2 regions of the Paenibacillus barengoltzii G22 genome follow, and region 1 is predicted to be linked to the other one. Evidence: riboswitches for the same ligand, from Rfam matches in the RefSeq annotation. Region 1 holds a riboswitch; the other holds the start of a gene.
What was found. A riboswitch is a leader RNA that binds a small molecule or an ion and turns the genes downstream of it on or off. The one in region 1 is predicted to bind cobalamin.

Region 1 (7,968 bases):
CCCGAAGGGGGAAAAGCGTTCCACGAGCCAACCTCAGCGAATCCCCGATAGGGGAGAGCGCGCAGGAGCGCCTCTTGCTCTCCCACGTTCTTCCCCTTTGCGGGAGACCAGAGGGCAGCAGGCCCTCGGGCGCCCTCCCTTACGGTAAGGGAGGGGTGGGGAGGGTTGAGTACCTCATGAGGCGCAGCTCTCACACTCCTCAATCGTCAACGCCCGGCTCCGCACATAATACGTCGACTTCAACCCGGCCTTCCAAGCATGCAGATGCAGGTCAAGGAAGTCAGTGGCCCGGATGTCCGGCCGCACGTACAGGTTGAAGCTTTGGCCTTGGTCGACGTGGCGCTGGCGCGCACCGGCCATTTCGATCGACCAATGCTGATCGATCAGGAACGCGGTCTTGTAGTACCAGATCGTTTTTTCGGACAGGTCCGGTGCCGGATTGGCGATTTTGTACGTCGTCTTCTCTTCATACGAGAGCAGCTCGTACAACGGATCGATGCTGGCGGTGGAGCCGGCGATAATCGAGGTTGAACCGTTAGGGGCGATGGCGAACATCCAGGCGTTGCGAACGCCGTTCTCACGCACTTCCTTCTGCAGCTCGCGCCATTGCTCGGTCGTCACGTATTTGCCTTCGCGGGAGCCGTCCACGTAACCGCGGGATACGAAGTATTGCCCGGTTTCCCAATCGGAGCCGGAAAATTTCGGATATTTGCCTTTTTCCTTAGCCAGCTCCATGCTGGATTGGATCAGGAGGTAGTTGATCTTTTCATACAGCGCGTCATTGTATTCCACGGCCTCCTGGGATTCCCAGCGGATGCCTTCGAGCGCGAGCAGATGGTGCAGGCCAAACGTGCCGAGCCCGATCGCCCGATACTGGCTGTTCGTATACTGCGCTTGCAGCACTTCAATATTGTTGATGTCGATAACGTTATCAAGCATCCGCGTCTGAATCGGTACTAACCGCTCCAGTACGCCGGCCGGTACTGCGCGGGCCAGGTGGATGGAGTTCAGGTTGCAGACGACGAAGTCGCCCGGGATTTTGGACACGACGATCCGTGTTTGTCCGTCCTTCGTCACCAGTTCCTCTTGCTCGACGACAGTTGGCGATTGATTTTGCATAATCTCCGTACACAGATTTGACGAGTAAATCATCCCATGCGCGCGGTTCGGGTTCGCCCGGTTTACCGTATCGCGGTAGAACATGTACGGTGTGCCGGTCTCAAGCTGCGATTTCATGATGCGCTTCATGATATCAATCGCTGGCATCGTGATGCGTGACAGAGTAGGGTGGGCCACGGCTTCGGCGTATTTTTCACGGAAGCTGCCTTTCCCAAGCTCCTCGTCATAGAAATCCTCCAGCCCCAACGCACGCCCGTTCTCATCCTTCCAGCCCATCGTCTTCTTCACTTCGTGCGGGCAGAACAGATGCCATTCCCCGCGGGCCTCCACCGCCTCCATAAACAGATCAGGCAAGCATACGCCGTGGAAGACGTCATGCGCGCGCATCCGCTCGTCACCGTTGTTCAGCTTCAAGTCGAGGAAGGCGAGAATATCTTTGTGAAAAACATCCAGATAAACCGCAATCGCACCTTTACGAGTTCCCAGCTGGTCGACGCTGACGGCGGTGTTGTTCAGCTGGCGAATCCAAGGGATTACGCCGGAGCTGGTGTTCTTGTGGCCGCGAATGTCCGAGCCGCGCGCGCGGACCTTGCCGAGGTAAACGCCGATGCCGCCGCCCATTTTGCTCAAGCGGGCAACGTCGGTATTGGAGTCGAAGATGCCCTCAAGGGAATCGTCAACGGTATCAATAAAGCAGCTGGAGAGCTGGCCGGCTACTTTTTTACCGGCATTGGACATCGTTGGGGTTGCCGCGGTCATATACAGGTTGCTCATCGCCCAATACGCTTCCTTCACCAGCTCCAGACGCTTCTCTTCCGGCTCTTTATGCATCAGGTACATGGCGATGACCATATAACGCTCCTGCGGAAGTTCCATTGTCCGTCCGTCGAAGTCGGTCGCCAGGTAACGCTCCGTTAACGTCAACAGACCGATGTAGTCGAACAGCAGATCGCAGGATGGGTCTATCGTGCGGCCCAGCTCTTCAATTTGCTCTTTCGTATAGCACTCCAGCAGCTCTTCGCGGTAAATACCGAGCTGGCATAGCTCGGTGATGAGGTGATAGAACGACCCGTAAGGTTGCTCTGGATAGGCTTTGTAGCGACGATGAACCGCTGCTTTCTTATACAGAGAGGTAAGCAGGGAGCGAGCCGCTGCATATTTCCAATCCGGCTCATCTTTGCTGACCAGCTCCAGCGCGGACATCGTGAACGCATTACTGATTTCTTCCCCGGTCACCACATCCCGGCGGAGCTTCGCATGGACGCCGCGCAGCAGGCGCTCTTTATTGACGTTATGTAATCCTTGCAAAATCCGGTCAGCATAGACGCCAAGGCGTGCGCTGTCAAACGCAAGCTGTCGGTTATTTGGTTTTGTCACTAGAGTAGGCATGAGATAAATCCTCACTTTCCATATATTAAGGTAGGATCAATACTGCAGATGGGGGGCGTTACCCCGAATCTTGAATATTCAAATTGCAGATATTTGCTGAAAAAGGGGCGCAATCAAGTTGCGCTCAGAAGGAATAAGATCAATCCGTTTAAAAAGTGAACCTAGGCTCCCACAACACGGCTTGTCCTTGCTGCAGGCTGGGTTGAATATCGATCAGCCGTTGATTGGAGCTGCCCCGGTAGAGCAGGGAAGGGTCGCGAAGCTCTTCCACGAACCTTCCGTCAACCAGCACCTCGCAGCGCCGCAGCAGTTCATATTCCGGGGAGCCGGGGTGTTCGATTAATTCTTCCAACGTATAACCGGTATAAATCCAGATGGATCGGGGCCCGGCTTCCGCCACTAGCCGATCAATAAAGCCGCACACTTCGGCGGCGGAGAAAAAAGGGTCACCGCCAAGGATCGTAAGCCCGCTGAGCAACGGATTATGTTTAATGTCATGAATGATTTCCGCTTCCCGCTCCAACGTGAACGGTTCCCCGTAATCGAAGCTCCAGGTTTTCGGACTGAAGCAGCCCTTGCAATAATGGCGGCATCCGCTGATGAAGATCGCTGCCCTCATGCCGGGTCCTTCATTAATGGACTCCGGATAATAGCCGCAAATGTTCATGCGTCGTGTTTCACCCGGTCACGAACCTCCGCTTGTTTGGCGGGGTTGAACCGTGTCTGATAATCGCCGGTCAGATAGCCGGTCACCCGGCGCAATCGGCGAATATGCACTTCGTTCTCATGGCTGCCGCAGGAAGGGCAGCTTGCCCCAATGATCCCTTCAAAGCCGCAGGCCGAGCAGCGGTCGATGGGATGATTAATGCTAAAATAGCTGACCTGCTGCTGCAGAGCGTATTGCACGATTTTGACGAATGCTTCCGGATTGTTGCGGGCATTGCCGTTGAGCTCGATATAAGAGATCGCTCCGGCGTTGCACAGCCCGTGGAATTTGGCTTCCAGCTCGATTTTTCGTGCCGCACTGATGTTGTAGTAGACCGGGATATGGAACGAATTCGTGTAATACTCGCGGTCCAAAATCCCGGGCAGCGAGCCGTAGACCGCGCGATCGCGTTTGGTGAACTTGCCGGACAGCCCTTCTGCCGGGGTCGCAAACAGCGTGATATTCAGATTGTGAATTTCACTTTGGCCGTCGCAATAGTCGCGCATGTATGCGATCAGGTCGTAAGCTTTCTGATACACGGCTTCATCCTCACCGTGGTGCCTCCCGTACATCGCCTTCATGCATTCGGCCAACCCGATGAACCCGATGGACAAGCTGCCGTGCTTCAGCAATTCGCCGACCTGATCGTCCGGTGCCAGTTGTTCACCGCCTTCCCAGACGCCTTCCCGCATCATGAAATCGGAAGCTTTGGCTTTCTGGGAAGCCTGAATCGAGAAGCGATGCAGCAATCCCTCAAGGGCGATATTCATATAGTGAGTCAGATCGCGGTAGAAGGCGCGCTCGTCGGGTTCTTGGCGGTGTCCCAACGCAATGCCATGCTTCAAGCCGAGCTTGACCAGGTTCAGCGTATTAAAGGAAAGATTGCCTTTGCCAGACAGGTGATTGCGTCCGAACCGATCCGCCAGCACCCGGGTGCGGCAGCCCATTGTCGCAAATTCCGTATCCGGATCCGTTGGATCGTAGTACATCAGATTCAGCGGAGCATCCAGGTTGGCGAAGTTGGGATAAAGCCGTTTGGCCGAGCATTCCGCCGCTTTCAGGAACAGGGAATAGTTAGGTTCTCCCGGATTCTGGTTGACGCCTTGTTTACATTTAAAAATCTGAATCGGGAAAATCGGCGTTTCCCCATGACCGAGCCCGCGTATCGTGGCCGTAAGCAGGGAGTCGATGACCAACTGTCCTTCCGGTGAGGTGCATGTGCCGTAATTGATGCTGGTGAACGGGATTTGCCCGCCGGCCCGGCTCGACATCGTGTTCAGATTATGGATCAGGCTTTCGGCTGCCTGGAACGTCTCACTTTTGGTTTCCTTGAGCGCATAGCTAAATGCCTTAGGATATTGCTTCTTCAGATCGCTGCGGCTCATGGTGATATCACCAAAATCAGCGTTCGCGTTGCCCTCCTCGAAATAATCCAGCCCTTTGCGGAAGTATTTGGCGAACGATTTGGCTACGTACGGAGCGAGATCAAAGTCCAGCTTATTGGCGGACACGCCGCCGTATTGGGAGTTTTGCTGGGATTGGAAAATGATCGCTACCAGCGCCATCGCCGTCATGATCGAAGTTGGCGGGCGTACGCTGCCGTTGCCGGTGTTGAAGCCTCTGCGCAGCAGCTTGTCAAACGGGATAAAGATACAGTTCGTTGTGCCAAGAGCATACTGATCCAAGTCGTGAACATACACGATATTATCCTGAATCGCCTGGACCAAGCGAGTTGGCAGTACGAAATGACTTGCATACCATTTGGAATACTCGCTGCCGAATTTGCTCATCTTGCCGGAGAAGCTCTCTCCGTTTAAATTGGCGTTCTCACGCAGCACCTCAAGATTGCGGCTCTGGACGATTTCCTCGCCCATTCGAATCACTTCATCCAGCAAGGTGTCCCGGCCGGTATACGTCTGGCTTACCCATGCCATAACACACTTCTCCTCCCTGTAAACCGAGCTTTAGTTCAAAAATAAAAGAGCATGTCCAACCAACGAGGTAGACATGCCCGAATGCACTGCAAAAAAGATGGACAGACCAAATCAAGGCCCAACATTTCGGCGGCAAGCGGACACCATCCCTGATCCTCGCAGGTTTTCCGTCGGTGTCTTTCAAACGGGCAGGTCTCCTGGCTTTCGGAACGTTGCTGACGCCTTCCCGCAGCTCATCAAACATTAAGCTGTAGTGGCATTTCGTCAGTCAACGGCTGGGTCTTCCAGACGATATAGGCGGAACGCCTGTCTTTAGTACCCAGCTACCGATTACAGTGGCGGGACCGCAGCGGACTTGCACCGCACTTCCCTTTTAAGCTCCGGCGGATCGTCCGCCGGATCACCCGTTCACACTATATTTTGTTGCGTTGATCTAAGGATAGCCCAAGATGTTGTGTTTGTAAATGGGATTTTCCCATTGAAAACTGACTGAAAACGATGTGAAAACCTCCGGTCCGCGCAATGATGCGGAGAGCGGGGGACGGATGAAAAATGTGAACATTTATAAATGGGACTGGAGGACTAGACGGCGTTTTACAGGGGATGTGAGTTTTGGGGATGGCCTGGAAATTTAGCAGACGGGTTCGGTTGATCTTCAGGAGCGGGGTTGGTTAGAATAGAGTTATCGGACGAAAAACAGCTTAGGGATCTAAAGGTTTCAAACCAATCCAATAACCAGGAAAGAAGGGAGCCGATTATGGCTATCGCCGAAGTTACCGTTATTCCGATCGGGACGGGGAGCACCAGCCTCAGCGCTTATGTAGCCGAGTTGCATCGGGTGTTGGAGAAGCAGAAGGGCATTACCTTTACCCTCACCTCCATGAGCACGATTATTGAAGGATCGTTAGACGACGTGTTTGCTGCGATTCGCGCGATCCATGAAGCACCGTTCCAGTCCGGTGCCGGCCGGGTGTCGACCTCGATCAAGATCGATGATCGCCGCGACAAAGCCAGCTCCTCAGAGCAGAAGCTGCGCTCGGTGCGCGAGAAATTATAATTTCTTGAAATTGGCGCTTGCATTATTTTTAAAACTCGGTATAATAAATTTTGTTCGCTAAAAACGAACCTGCTGGTGTAGCTCAGCTGGTAGAGCAACGCATTCGTAATGCGTGGGTCGGGGGTTCGAGTCCCTTCACCAGCATCTGATATGCAAGCGTAACGCGCCCTCCGAGGTTTTCGGGGGGCGCTTTTTTTTATCATTTCAAAGCCAACTGAACCGCCGATTTCTCCGCTTCGGTATAGGCATTCTGCAAAACTTCATCTTTATCTAAAATGTCGGTTCCTTGAACCCGAATGATTTCAAAATCCTCGATCCCCAGAAATTGAAACATCGATTTCAGGTACTTATAAGAGAATTCAACTTCGGTATACCAATCGTTGTTGGTATAAATCGCTCCGCTGCCCTGGATGACCACCATGCTGCGTCCGTCCTTAAGAAGACCTACGGATCCATTTTCGGTGTACTTGAAGGTTTCTTTGGCGATCATAATGTTATCCATATAGTCCTTTAATTTGAACGGCACGTTAAAGTTATGCAAAGGGTAGGCGATGATATACTTCCGCGCGCTTTTGAATTGTTGAAGGACCTTGTCCATCTTTCGGGTGACCTCGTGCTCTTCGCTCGTTAGTTCTTTACCGTTTCTTTGTTTTCTCCATGCGCTAAGTACCGTCTTGTCCACCATGGGGACAACGTCCTCGTATAAGTTGATTTGTTCGATGATCTCCTCGCCGGATTGATGCTCTCTATATTTTTTTAGAAAAAAGTCCAATACGTTCAGACTAAAAGATGCAGTCGAATTTGCCTCCGGGTGTGCGTTAATGACCAGTAATTTGCTCATTGTTGGTTCCTCCATTTTGTCTTTATTTTGTGTACATCTATAAGACAAGTGAAGGAATCCATTTGTGACAGCAAACAGGGAGGTTTCCATCAACCTCCCTGTCCCTCATCGAGATTACTCGTGCTCCATCATCGCTTCTCGTTTCGTTCGATGCACCGTGCCAAATTTATGGTGCGGCGGGGCATAAATGACATACACCTTCAGCGGCTCATTGCCGGTGTTGATGATGTTGTGCCACGTGCCCGCGGGGATGAAGACCGCGTCGTCTTCACGGATGTTTCGTACGAAGGTGAGATGGTCCGCCCGATCGCCCATTTGAGCAACGCCTCGCCCCTCTTCCACACGTACAAACTGGTCCGTATTCGGGTGGATCTCCAAGCCGATATCTTCCCCGACAGGGATGCACATTAGAGTGACCTGAAAATGCTTGCCCGTCCACAGCGCAGTCCGGAAGTTTTGATTATGCTCGGCGGCATCGCTGATATTGATGACAAACGGCTGCTGCCCGTAATCCTGAAGGGGCTGCCGATCCCAAGATCCCTCTTGCAAAGGTGACGAATCGTATTCAGGATAGATCGGGCTGGGCTCGATATAGTCAGGATAGCGGGCAGGTTGATAGGCCGGCGGATTGGAGTAACCGTAAGCGAAATAAGGCTGAGGATAGATGTAAGGATCATACGGGGCAGCGTACGACCAGCCGGGGTACGGTCCGGGAACATAACTCATGTCTGACATAACCTCCAAGTTTTTTTTCCATCATATGCCCATTTCTTGCTTCCGTGCTTGTATAAAATTGAGTCAATTCTACTAATGCATTCATCTAAGAATCTTCTTTCTCTCTAACATAGAATAGAACATACCTTAGCAAAGGGGAGAGATGGTATGGCAAAAACGCTTTTGGATTACAACTCGACGGTTGTAA
Region 2 (7,968 bases), on a different contig from region 1:
GTCACCGCCATGATGGTACTCCCCCAGGCATCCCGTTCGCTGAAGCCGTGGAATTGCGCAGCCAATCCCTCACCTTGCCGGGCCTTGGGCCAGCGGTGCATCGCCCAGGTCATAAACCACCGGCTCCACAGAGGTGCCAGCCATATCGCCAGTCCTGACGTCAGCAGGCCCCCTTGGAAGAGCGAGGTCAGCAGCGAGGCTTTGAGCATCAGCAATAGGACGCAGGCCAGAACGCCCATGGCGCCTACCCGGCTGTCTTTCATGATCTCAAGCATCTTGTCGCGTGACCGGTAGCTCAGCAGTCCGTCGGCCGTGTCCATCCAACCGTCCAAATGCAAACCTCCAGTTAATCCAACCCAAATCAATAAGGAAAGGATGGCTGCCGGGTACGAAGGAAGCAGCCAGTCGGCAAGCAAACCGCCTGCCCAGACAACAGCGCCGATTGCTGCTCCGACAAGCGGATAATAGGGGATACTGCGCCGCAGCAAGTCCGTTGTAAAATCCAGTTCAGCCCGTACCGGAAAGCGTGACAGAAACTGGAAGGCCGCCAAGATCGGCTGCAGAGCTCCATGCTTACCCGCCCCGGAGGGCGCTTTGTGCTCTGGTCCGTTCGTCATAAGCGATACTCCCTGCTTTTCAACTCGATGGGGATGCCGGCGGTAACCAGAAACACCTGATTCGCGATCGACGCCATCGTTCGGTTCAGCAGCCCGGCCCAATCCCGATATTGCCGGCCAAGCGGATACTCCGGCACGATCCCGCTGCCGACCTCATTTGTAACCATCACCAAAGTGCCGGGAAAAGCCTCGGCCGCAGCGGTCAACCGCTCAATTTCCCGCGTCAAAACGGCGTCCACACCATCGGCCTGTTCCGATGCGCTCAGCAGCACGTTCGACAACCATAACGTCAGGCAGTCGACCAGCACAACCGGACCCGCGGCTTCGGCGGCCGCGCCCTCCTTTGCAACGGGCCGCTTACCTAACTCCTGCAGCATCTCTGCTAGTTCAAGCGGCGCTTCATGCGTCGTCCAGGTGAACCCGCTTTGCTCCCGCTGGAGCTGGTGCAACCTGATACGGGCCTTCATCTCATCGTCAAACGCTTGCGCCGTTGCAACGTAATCAGCGGATGTTGCCTGTTTCATGACCCAACGTTCAGCGAATGTGCTTTTGCCGCTGCGGGCTCCGCCGGTCACCAGGATCTTCATCACTCGGTCCCCCCACCATTTCCTTCACCGGACGCGACGCCCGCGCTTTCGAACGTCGCCATTTCAGCAACGATCCGGCAAGCCGCATCTACAAGATGGAGCGCCAGCACGCCGCCTGTGCCTTCCCCAAGCCGCATATCCAGCTCCAGCATCGGGTTAAGGCCAAGCTCCTGCAGGAGCGCACGGTGTCCCTGCTCGTGGGAGACGTGCGAAGCAATAATATAGTCGGCCACATTCGGCTGTATACGTACCGCCAGCAGCGCGGACACAGTTGAAATAAAGCCGTCGATCACGACCGGGCAGCGATGAGCTGCGGCTCCCAGAATGACGCCAGTCATTCCGGCAATCTCCAGCCCGCCGACTTTAGCTAGCACGTCCAGCGGATCGTTGGCATTCGGGCGATTGACCTCCAGCGCCCGCTCCACGACGGAAATTTTGTGCCGAAGCCGTTCATCGTTGACCCCGGTTCCACGCCCAACGCTCTGCTGCGGTGCGATCCCCGTCAGACTGCTCATGATCGCAGCGCTGGCTGTGGTGTTTCCGATACCCATCTCCCCGGTGACGAACAGTCGAACGCCTTGGGACACCGCATCAGCCACCACCTCGGCCCCAACTCGAATGGCGGCTTCGGCTTCCTCCCGGCTCATCGCCGGTCCCTTGGCCATATTTCCTGTCCCGTAACGCAACTTACGTTGCAGCAGCCCCGGATGTGACATCTCTGCATTCACCCCGATATCCACGCAAACGACGTCAGCCGAAGCCTGGCGTGCCAGCACATTCACCGCTGCGCCGCCGGCCAAAAAGTTATGCACCATCTGCGGCGTCACTTCTGCCGGAAACGCGCTGACCCCTTCCTCACAAACGCCATGGTCCGCCGCCATTACGATTACCGACCGTTTTGGAAACTCCGGACGAATGATTCCCGTGATGCCTGCCAGCTTCACTGCCAATCCTTCCAACTTCCCGAGACTTCCCGGCGGCTTCGTCAACTGGTCCAAATGGACCTGCGCCGCTTTCATCGCTGCTTCGTCCAAAGGAGTAATTGCTTGCGCAAGCTGTTCGACTGAATTGTATGCCATAACCATATTCCCCTTTTCTGTATTACTGACTCGTACCCTTAACCTAAACTTGCCCGGCGCAGCAATAGCTGCGGAACGTCCGAATCCGGATGAACCACTTGGTGGGCCTGAACTCCAAATACGGTTTCAACCAGCTCCAGTGACAAAATGCCGTCCGGCGCGCCTTGCGCCACAATTTGCCCGCCGCTCATCACTAAGAGATGGCTGCAAAACAAGGCAGCCAAATTCAAATCATGCATCACTGAAACGACGGTAAGTCCGGCATCGCGCTGCCATTCGGCCACCAGCTCCATAAATTGCATCTGGTAACGCAAATCCAAATAGGTTGTTGGTTCATCGAGCAGCACCAGCTCGGGCTGCTGAGCCATCACCTTCCCAAGTGCTACCCGCTGGCGTTGCCCCCCGCTAAGCGCACTCAGCGGACGATGCTCCAGCTCCTTCAGGTCGAGACGTTCCATAATTCCATCAATGAGGCGTTCGCCTGCCTTCGCCCCGCCGATCTCCTTGCCGCGCCAATCCTGATGGGCGAACCGCCCCATTTCCACCACTTCACGCACCGTAAAAGCCACAGCCGGAAGCCCGTCCTGCTGAAGGACGGCGACCTTGCGCGACAGCTCCTTGCGCGAATACGACGAAAGCGGTCGTCCGCTCAACGCAATCTCGCCGGCATCCGGCTTCTCCACGCCGGAGATCAAGTTGAGCAAGGTTGTTTTGCCGCTGCCGTTGGGTCCAATCAAGCCCCAAAACTCACCGGAGCCAACCTGCCAGTCCACACCGTGAAGCACCTCCAGCCGGCCAAACGCCTTGGCAACCCCAGACACCTTGATCAACGCAGCTCCTCCTCCCTCTGTTTCTTCTTCCGATACAACAGATACCCAAAGAAAGGCGCCCCCACAAAGGCGGTGACGATGCCCAGCGGGACCTCCGTTGGAGCCAGCAGCGAGCGAGCCGCCAAGTCGCTCCACATCATAAATATCCCGCCGCCCAGCGCCGACAAAGGAATGATCAGCCGATAATCCGGGCCGGTGATCAGACGGATCATATGCGGAACGACCAGGCCTACGAATCCGATTACCCCTGACACGGATACCGCAGCCGCCGTCATCAGTGTAGCAACGAGCAACACAGCTAGTTTGGTTCGTTCTACGGCCATCCCGGAATGGGAGGCTTGACGTTCACCTAAAGTCAGCAGGTTCAAATGTTTAGCCCGGCTCCAAAGGAATAAGGCTCCCAGCAGCAAATACGGCAAAAGGATGGCCGTATACGACCATCCGCGCAAGCTTAAACTGCCCATCGTCCAATAGTAAATTTCATTAATGGTTTTCTTCGACATTGCCGTTAAAAAGGAGACAACAGCCCCTAGGAACGATTGCATCACGACGCCGGACAAAACCAGACTTTCAATCGGCAGCCGTCCGTTCTCTCTAGCCAGCCAAATCACGATCCATAACGTAACCGCCCCCGCCAGGAACGCAACCATCGGTAGCGTAAAGATCCCAAACAGGGAAAACTGCCATCCGAAAAAGATCAGCACCGCCGCACCGATTGCCGAGCCTGACGATACGCCCAGCGTAAACGGATCCGCCAACGGGTTGCGCAGCACCCCTTGGAAGCCGGCGCCCGCCACGGCGAGCGAAGCACCGACCAGCATCCCAAGCAGCACGCGAGGCAAACGGACCTGTATGACGATTTGCTCTGCTGCCGTCGTCCAATCCGGCGTGATCAGGCGGTCGAACCCCGGGATACGATGCAGCAAAATTGCTGCGATTTCCCCAGCCGGCACATAAACGGAACCGATGCCGATGCAGAGCAGCAGCGTTACGACCAGCAGCAGGAGCCCAATGGCTCCGTATCCGGCGAATTTGCCGCGCTTCATGGCTGGATCAAATCCGGGTGAACCGCCTTGGCGACTTCAATGAGTCCTTGCGTGACACGAGGGCCCGTACGAGCCAGCAGATTATCGTCCAATGCGATAATGCGGTTCTCCTTCACAGCCGAAATTTGATCCCAGCCTGAACGGGCTTTAATGATATCCGCTAACGTCCGGTTATTTTCGTCAACAACGCTTTTCGCGTAAAGAATAACGTCCGGGTTCGCCTGAATAATTTGTTCTTCATTGATCTCGGACCATCCCTTGATATCGGAAGCAACGTTGATGCCGCCAGATAACGTGATCATCTCATCCATGAACTCGCCTTTGCCCACCGTCCAGCCCGGAGAAAACTCGATGTAGACCTTCTTCTTCTGGTCTTCACTGAGCGAAGCTAACGCATCGGTCACCGTTTGGACCTCTTGCTTCATCTTGTCGACTACGTTGGCAGCTTCAGCCTGGTGGTTGGTAATGTCACCAATGGTCTGAATATGCTCCATTACTTCGTTGATTGTCTTCGGATTGGACTGGAACACTTTATATCCCATATCCGTCAAGTTTTTAACCGTCGCTTCGTCAATCACGCTCGCTGCAAGAATGAGATCCGGCTGCGCGGCCACAATCGCCTCCACGTTCACCTGAAATCCGCCCATCCGCGGCTTGTCCTTCACCGCTTCAGGATAATCATCCAGATCGGATACACCAGCCACTTGCTCGTCAAGCCCCAGCGCAAACAGCGTTTCCGTCTCCGAAGGTGCCAGCGACACGATGCGTTCCGGCGCAGCCTCAAACGTGAACTCTTTGCCAGTCGAGTCCGTTACGGTATAAGGATAAGTCGTCTCCTGTCCCGCCGAATTGTCCGCCCCTGCGTTCGTTCCCGCATTTTGCGTTGGCTGTGCAGCGTCAGCGGTATTCCCTGATCCCGGGGTGACAGCGTTATTGTTACCGCAGGCTGCAAGCACCAGCAGCAGGGCCAGCAGCCACAGGCTTCCTAGTCTTCTCCAGTTTCTCATTTCCAGATCTCCCCTTGCTTTATTTTGCAATAGATAAAGAATCGCCTTGTGTTCCAGCAGTACGTTGTGCAGCCGGCGGCGAAGAAGCGCGGCCAACTCTCTATCGGCACAAAGAAAAAACCCCAATCCTAGCGGATGGGGTTACGTCTACAAAGTCATGCTGTGCGCACGCAAAGCGGAGCGACTCCACGATGGCAGCGCCAAGCTATGATGCTCTTGGCAGAACGTTATCCTTTCCTCGAAGGACCGTCTTGAATTCCCGTGGCAGGTCTCCTGACTTCCAGGTATCGACGACAACTCGCCTTCCCATCTCCCTTCGCGGGCGACAGTGGCATCATGAGCTCGTCCCTGTTTACAGTGGCGGGACCGTGCCGGATTTACACCGGCTTCCCTTTTAACCCGAAGCGCTGCGGCATGCTTCACCGTTGCTCCAGGACCTACGGGCACAAATTGTACGCTTGTCTTAAGGCTTTCTTCTCTCTTGGATTATAGGGGAAAAGCGGAAGGCTGACAATAATGAAATCTGCTATTCCTTCGTTCAACCCTGTTCTAAAGACAAATCGGCGCCCAGGACGCCGAGGACTTCGCCTTCCCGGACAATCGGCACGGCCAGCGTCAGGCAACGCCGCTTGGTGATCGCGGAGATATACACTTCGGAGACGACCGTCTCTCCGGCCAGCGCCCGACGGAACCAGTCCCGTCCTTTAGCGTTGAGCAAGCCGGCTTCCGGAATGGACATGATAAAAGATCCGTCCTGGCGGTTGGACCAGGCCGCTTCCAGGCCCGGCTCTGCAGCTAACAGCTGCTCCAAGGCAGCTCGGTGACCAGCCGGCTCCAGCAAGTGAAACCCCGGTTCTTTAGCCACCTCCAGCAGTATTCGGGCATAGGCTTGTCCAAGGGCCGCTGCGTCCTCGCCCCCGGCAACTGAATCCGTCCCGGAATGGACGGACTTCAACGATACCATCAGTTCGCCCTGGGCCCGATCCAAGCCCACGACCACCGTCTGCAGCTTGGAGATATGCTCGCGCTCCGACTCCATCCGAGTCAGCGCCCCCTCCACATGGATGATGCTCCGATTCAGCGCTTCATGCACCTCGCTCAGCATCGCCTCCATGTTTCGCGTCAGCTCGGCTTGTTCCCCGCTTCGCCGTCCCGCTTCGGCAACGAGCCCGTTCACCTCGGCTACTTCATCCGCAATCAACCGGATGTCCTCCCCCATCCGTTTCATTAACGATATGCCTTCCAGGGCCGAGGCCCGTCCCTCTTTCAGCGTGGACTTCACACGCTCAACATCTACAGCGATCTGCTGAAATAACGGCGCGGAGGAAGTGATCGCCTCGGTGCTTTGATCCGCCAACTGGCGCATGCGCACGGCGACAACGTCAAACCCTTTCCCCTGCTCACCTAACCGGGCCGCCTCGATCGATGCATTTAACGCCAGCAACGCGACCTCCGATGCAATTTCCTCCAGGCTCCGATACAATACCCCCAGCTTCCGAGTATTCCCCTCCAAATCCTCCATCGGCCTCTCGATCAACTCTTGGGACTGCGCCAAAGCACGAATGGTGCCGTCTACGGTCTCCAGCGCTCCCGCCATGCGCATGGCCTCTGCTCGGGTATTCTCACTGCGGGCAAGCAGATGCCCGGCGGCGTCATGGATTTGAGAGGCCGAGGCTGCCACCTCTTCCATCGCCGCCAGACTCTCCTGCACCTGTTCCAGCGAACGCTCGCTGCTTTGCTTCAGCTTCTGATCCTCGGCCGCTGCGGTATCGGCTAATCGTTGCAGCTGCTCGAGGCTCTCGCTCACTTCACCAACCGCCGCCTGCAATCGATCCGCCGCCACCAGCGATTCGTTAAATACCGCCGTCCAATCGGTTTCTGCTTGCGGGGGTTCACTTGTCCCCAAGGCAGAGCGCTTGTTCCCCAGCGCCCCGCCTCCCGAAGCTGCCCGCCAGCCGGGTTCAAAGAACAGCGCAACTCCTAAACTGAGGAAAGTAACTACCGCAAGGCAGGGGATATACCACGGCGTCTTTGCCCATATCGCACAGACGGCCAAGATCACCGTAAAGCCGCAGCTAAACCAAACGGCAAGTCTTCCCAACCCAACGTTTCGTTTCATATGCCCACCCCTGATATGTAAATTTTGCTAACATTATAAAATAGGACTAAAGGTATAGAAAGGAAAAATTTAGGCATTCCGAAGTTGGGTGCAAATAATCGACGGAATTCTGTAAATAAGAAAGAGGAATGTAACACAACACGTCACATTCCTCTTTGAACAACCCATACCATCCTATATCTTGGGTGCAATCTTGCGGCATCCTCTCTCGTCTATTCGTTCATTCTCCCATTGTACACCAGAACAGAACGCTCTTCCCTACTTACTCCGCTTGCCGCTGCTGGCCAGCAAGATGTTAATATTCTGCTGCTGCCGGTATTCATTCGGCGTGACATGATACTTCTTACGAAACATCTGCGCGAAATGGCGGATGTCCTGATAGCCGAGGTACTCTGCAATCTCTCCGACCTTCAGCTTCGGGTTCAGCAGCAGCTGCTTCGCTTGCTCCAGACGGAGCGAGGTTACGTATTCCTTGTAGCCGAGTCCCACCTTCTGCTTAAACAGCTGGCTGAAATACGCCGGGTTCAGGAAGACGACGGAAGCGACCTTTTCCAAAGAAAGCTCCTCATTGTAGTGCTCCTTGATATATTGGAGGGCAACTTCGATCGCTTTCTCCCCGCTGCCCTTCGGCGGATCCAGCAAGGCAACCGGCGAATCGGAAGCCTGTTTCATGCGCATGACCA

Region 2: it holds a riboswitch for cobalamin, as region 1 does, so the genes downstream of both, C812_RS12690 (ABC transporter substrate-binding protein) here and C812_RS15775 (anaerobic ribonucleoside triphosphate reductase) in region 1, are expected to answer to the same signal.

Annotation. Positions count from the first base shown of each region.
Region 1 covers NZ_KE159654.1:163,435-171,402, reverse strand. Annotated here, with positions in the region: gene C812_RS22340 (hypothetical protein) at 1-86, opposite strand, end outside; gene C812_RS15785 (ribonucleoside-diphosphate reductase subunit alpha) at 175-2,508, opposite strand; gene nrdG (anaerobic ribonucleoside-triphosphate reductase activating protein) at 2,657-3,175, opposite strand; gene C812_RS15775 (anaerobic ribonucleoside triphosphate reductase) at 3,172-5,148, opposite strand; cobalamin riboswitch at 5,319-5,571, opposite strand; gene C812_RS15770 (MTH1187 family thiamine-binding protein) at 5,906-6,205, shown strand; tRNA gene C812_RS15765 (tRNA-Thr) at 6,277-6,349, shown strand; gene C812_RS15760 (FMN-dependent NADH-azoreductase) at 6,405-7,046, opposite strand; gene C812_RS15755 (cupin domain-containing protein) at 7,161-7,772, opposite strand; gene C812_RS15750 (hypothetical protein) at 7,929-7,968, shown strand, end outside.
Region 2 covers NZ_KE159653.1:939,949-947,916, forward strand. Annotated here, with positions in the region: gene cobS (adenosylcobinamide-GDP ribazoletransferase) at 1-617, opposite strand, end outside; gene cobU (bifunctional adenosylcobinamide kinase/adenosylcobinamide-phosphate guanylyltransferase) at 614-1,204, opposite strand; gene cobT (nicotinate-nucleotide--dimethylbenzimidazole phosphoribosyltransferase) at 1,204-2,283, opposite strand; gene C812_RS12680 (ABC transporter ATP-binding protein) at 2,322-3,113, opposite strand; gene C812_RS12685 (FecCD family ABC transporter permease) at 3,110-4,159, opposite strand; gene C812_RS12690 (ABC transporter substrate-binding protein) at 4,156-5,166, opposite strand; cobalamin riboswitch at 5,413-5,623, opposite strand; gene C812_RS12695 (methyl-accepting chemotaxis protein) at 5,705-7,285, opposite strand; gene C812_RS12700 (response regulator) at 7,544-7,968, opposite strand, start outside.